Regions from separate parts of the Fundidesulfovibrio soli genome, predicted to be linked through region 1. Evidence: predicted binding sites of a transcription regulator. Region 1 holds the regulator's gene; the other holds the start of a gene.

What was found. Region 1 encodes HrcA, which represses chaperone genes, less so after heat shock. Its sites were predicted from a motif close to TGTTAGCACTCNNNNNNNNNGAGTGCTAACA; they were not measured.
Region 2: the regulator HrcA is predicted to act here: its motif matches at 1,260-1,290, upstream of groES (co-chaperone GroES).

What each region holds. Positions count from the first base shown of each region.
Region 1 covers NZ_JAKZKW010000029.1:35,668-38,125, reverse strand. The annotation lists gene MLE18_RS17035 (nucleotide exchange factor GrpE) at 1-346, opposite strand, end outside; gene hrcA (heat-inducible transcriptional repressor HrcA) at 509-1,549, opposite strand; gene MLE18_RS17025 (histidine kinase) at 1,621-2,458, opposite strand, start outside.
Region 2 covers NZ_JAKZKW010000004.1:160,955-163,412, forward strand. The annotation lists gene motA (flagellar motor stator protein MotA) at 91-945, opposite strand; gene groES (co-chaperone GroES) at 1,331-1,618, shown strand; gene groL (chaperonin GroEL) at 1,664-2,458, shown strand, end outside.

The DNA.
Region 1 (2,458 bases):
GATCCAGGCCGTGGCGGGCCAGGGTGTCCAGGAAGATCTTGCGGGTCATGTCCACGCCCATGACCACGTCCTTGCAGGCGGCCACGGTGCGGCCGTGGGCCAGGGCCAGGTCCAGGTTGTCGAGCACGGGCAGCAGGTCCGCCAGGACGCCCTCGGCGGCGAACTTGACGAACTCCTCCTTCTCCCGGATCAGGCGCTTCTTGAGGTTCTCGGTGTCCGCCAGGGCGCGCAGGCGCTTGTCGGTCTCGGCGGCCACGGCCTGCTTGAGCGCGGCGATCTCCTCTTCGGGGGTGAGGGGGGCGGCCTCTTCGGCCGGGGTTTCAGGGGTATCGTTTTCAAGCGTCATGCATCGCTCCTTGTAATGCTTGGAAATGCTTCATGCCCGCAGCCCGTTCAAAAAAGGGGCTGGCAAGGCGCAAGGAAAAGTCAGGGCCGAAGCGTATCAGGCATACGTGAGGGCCTGACTCTTCCGCCGCAACGCAGCCAGCGCGGATTTTTCAACGGGCTGCTAGAAGTGGCGGCCCAGCATGGTTGATATCAGCCGGGCGGTGTAATCTACAAGGGGCACCACCTCGGCGTAGTCCATGCGGATGGGCCCGATCACGCTCACGGAGCCCAGCGGCGCGCCTTGCGGGCCGTAGGGCGCGCTCACCAGGCCGCAGGCGGCCAAGTCGCCCACCTTGGCCTCTTCGCCGAGGACCACCACGGTGCGGTACTCGTCCATGGTCTTGTCCAGAACCTCCAGCAGGCGGGTGCGGTCCTCCAGGGCCTTGAGGATGTCGCGCATGGCCGCGATGTCGGAGAACTCCGGCTGGGAGAGCATGTTCAGCGTGCCCTCCACGAACACCTCGGGCGTCTCCGTGGTGGAGAAGGCGTCCATGGCCAGGCGCATGGCCCGCCCCGTCAGGGAGGAGAGCTCGCGCTCGGCCGCGCCCATCTCCGCGATGATGCGGGAGCGCACCTGGGACACGGTGAGGTTCTGGAAATGGTGGTTCAGGTAGTTGCCGAAGTGCACCAGGTCGTCGGCGCGGATGTCCTCCGCGACGCTGACCACGCGCTTCTGCACCAGCCCGCCTTGCAGCACCAGGATGGCCATGACCAGCCCGGGGCGCAAGAGCACGAAATCGATCTGACGCCACAGGGCCTGCGAGTGCCTGGGCGCGAGCACCATGCACACCTGGTTGGAGACGCGCGAGAGCAGGCGCGAGGCGTGGCGCAGCATATCGTCTATCTCAAGGCCGGCGTTACCGAGCTGAACCTGCATCATCTGCTGGGTGGGCACTGCCAGGGGCCGCAGCTGCATCACCTGGTCGAGATAGAGGCGGAAGGCCATGGGCGTGGGTACGCGCCCGGCCGATGTGTGCGGCTGGGCAAGATAGCCCTTGTCCGTCAGGTCGGACATGGTGTTGCGGATGGAGGCCGGGGAGAGGTGCGACCTGCCGGACTTGGAGACCGTTCGGGAGCCAACGGGCTGCGCCTTGGCGATGTAGTCCTCCACGATGGCCGTGAGGACTTCGATTTCCCGAGGGGTCAGGGCTTGGTCCAGCATGGGTTGGCACTCCGGTCTTGAGAGTGCCAGAGAGCTAACAACGGGGGGAGGGGCTGTCAAGGGAGGCGGGTCTACCCCGTGTGCTCCAGGTCAAGCACTTCCTGCCCCCGCACGTAGGGCATCATCACCGGCTTGTTCACCTGGGAAAGCAGGTTCTCGATGGCGGCCTTGAGGCGCAGGATGGCCTCCTCCACGCCCCTGAGGGAGTTGACCTTGCGCTCCAGGTCCAGCTCCTTGAGCAGTTCATGCAGCTCTCCCACCTCTGCGGCCAGCCCCTCGGCCTCCTTGGGCAGCGGGCGCGCCAGGGCGGCGCGCACGTCCCCGGCCAGGAACTCCAGCTCCTCCATGACCAGGGCGTTGTAGTTCATCATGATGCCCAGCACGTTGTTGCCCACGTGGGCCATGCCGCCCGCGGCCTTGGCCAGGGCGTCCTTGCCGACCTCGAGCTGGCGTCCCACGGTGAGCGAGATGATCTTGGAGGCGTCGGCCAGAAACTGGGAGTCGTAGCGGTCGAAGAATCCGGTCTGGTGCGAGTAGAGGTTGATGGCGCCGAAGGCGTAGCAGTCAGAGCGCAGGATGAAGGCCAAGCGGGAGCGGTAGCCCTCCTGGTAGGCCATGCAGTCCACGGATTCGCCGCCGCGCTCCAAGCCGCGCAGGTCGTTCGAGAGCACGTGGAACACCCCGCGCTCGTGCACGGCGCGCATCACGGGGTGGTTGGGCAGCGAGTCCTCCATGGCCCAGACGAAGATGGGGGTTTGGCGGTTGGAGGAGTCGGACGCGGCCACGTTGATCCAGTTGCCCTCCTCGTCGCGCAGGCGGCAGACGAACAGGTCCGCGCCCAGCTCGCGCAGCAGGATCTCGCCGGATTGCTCCAGAACCTCTTCCGCCGTGGTGAACTCCTGCCCGGCG
Region 2 (2,458 bases), on a different contig from region 1:
GCGGGTCCCGCCCGATTTGCAGCCACGAAAAAAGCCCCTCCCGGACTGGCCGGGAGGGGCTTTCGCAATTCTCGCCTTGGTGCGGGCCGATCAGCCGCCCTTCTTCATGCCTTCCTCAAGCTCCTCCATGGAGGGCTGCACGTTGGAGGGGATGGCCCGCCGCGCGTACTCCACGGCCAGGATGGGGGCCAGCCCGATGGAGTAGCCCATCAGCGCGGACTTGACCACCTTGAGCCGGGCCTGCTTGGCCGCGGCCTGGTGCTCCAGCAGGGAGCCCATGGGGCCGACGAAGCCGTAGCAGAGCAGCACGCCCAGGAAGGTGCCGACCAGGGCCGCCGCGATGTGTTTGCCGAGCACCTCGGGGGGCTGGTTGATGTCGCCCATGGTGATGACGATGCCCAGCACCGCCGCCACGATGCCCAGGCCCGGCAGGGAGTCCGCGATCTTGCTCACGGAGGCCGCGGGCATGTTGTCGTGGTGTTTGCGGGTGGAGATGTCGGTGTCCATGATGGCTTCGTAGTGGTGCTGCTCGATGTTGCCCGCGATGACGATCTTCAGGTTGTCGCAGATGAAGTTGAGCACGGTCTTGTTCTTGGAGACCGAGGCGTAGCGGCGGAACACTTCGGAATCCGCGGGCCGATTGACGTGCGCGTCCAGGGCCACGGCGCCGGAGCGGCGGGCCAGCTGGAACAGCTCGTACATCAGGGAGAGCAGCTCCAGGTAGAAGGCCTTGGAGTCCTCCTTGGCCGTGAAGATCTGGGGGATGTGCTTGAGCACGTCGATGGCGGTGCTCATGGGCGCGGAAATGAAGAACGCGCCGAAAGCCGCCCCGCCGATGGTCAGGAACTCGTAAGGCTGGACGAGCACGATCAGCTGACCGTGCGAAAGCACGTAGCCGCCGATGACGCTGCCCAGGACAACGACAATGCCTATGATGGCGTTCATGGTGTGCCCGGTCCTCCAGGCGGATATTCTTATGATTCAGGGCTGGTACGGCTTGCCCGCCCCAGGCAGCAGCCTCGCCCGGCAGGAGAGGGTTTGCTCCGGCCGGAGCAAATTCCCCTGAAGAGGTCGCGAAGTCAAGCGGCTCTGACGCCCGGACCGCCGGGTGGATTTGGTCCGCAAGCCTCATGGTTCCTTGCCTGAGAGGGAAACATCCAATTTTTTTCGTCCTCTTCCTTGACAAACGGCCGTACGTGTCGATTTTTTGCGCTCAAGGGTATTGGCATTTCCCCTGAATTGCCCTATTACGCTGCCGTCGTTAGCACTCGCCCTCGTCGAGTGCTAGCAAAGACGCAAAAACGCACATTCCACCGGAGGTTTATCCGCTATGAAGCTCAAACCCCTCAACGACCGCGTTCTCGTGAAGCGCCTCGAAGAAGAACTGGTGACCAAGGGCGGCATCATCATCCCCGATTCCGCCAAAGAGAAGCCCATGCGCGGCGAAGTCATCGCCGTGGGCCCCGGCAAGCTCGCCGACGACGGCAAGCGCACCAAGCTCGCCGTCGAGAAGGGCGAGAAGGTCCTCTTCAACAAGTACGCCGGCACCGAGCTGAAGATCGACGGCGAAGAGTTCCTGATGATGCGCGAGGACGACATCCTGGCCGTCATCGACTAAGTTTCCGCTTCCTCCGAACCACTCATCCTCAAGAAGGAGACACATATGTCCGCCAAAGAGATTCTTTACGACGCCAAGGCCCGCGAGAAGCTGAAGAGGGGCGTTGACAAGCTCGCCAACGCCGTGAAGGTGACCCTGGGCCCCAAGGGCCGCAACGTCGTGATCGAGAAGAGCTTCGGCTCCCCGATCATCACCAAGGACGGCGTCACCGTCGCCAAGGAAGTCGAACTTGAGGACAAGTTCGAGAACATGGGCGCCCAGATGGTGAAGGAAGTCGCCTCCAAGACCTCCGACGTCGCCGGCGACGGCACCACCACCGCCACCATCCTGGCCCAGGCCGTGTTCAACGAGGGCGTGAAGCTCGTGGCCGCCGGCCGCAACCCCATGGCCATCAAGCGCGGCATCGACAAGGCCGTCGAGGCCCTGGTGGCTGAGCTGGGCGTGCTCGCCAAGCCCACCCGCGACCAGAAGGAGATCGCCCAGGTCGGCACCATCTCCGCCAACTCCGACGCCACCATCGGCAACATCATCGCCGAGGCCATGAACAAGGTCGGCAAGGAAGGCGTGATCACGGTCGAGGAGGCCAAGGGCCTGGAGACCACCCTGGACGTCGTCGAGGGCATGCAGTTCGACCGCGGCTACCTCTCCCCCTATTTCGTCACCGACCCCGAGAAGATGGTCGTCGAGCTGGATGACCCCTTCATCCTGATCAACGAGAAGAAGGTCTCCTCCATGAAGGACCTTCTGCCCGTGCTCGAGCAGGTCGCCAAGATGGCCAAGCCCCTGCTGATCGTCGCCGAGGACGTCGAGGGCGAAGCCCTGGCCACCCTGGTGGTCAAC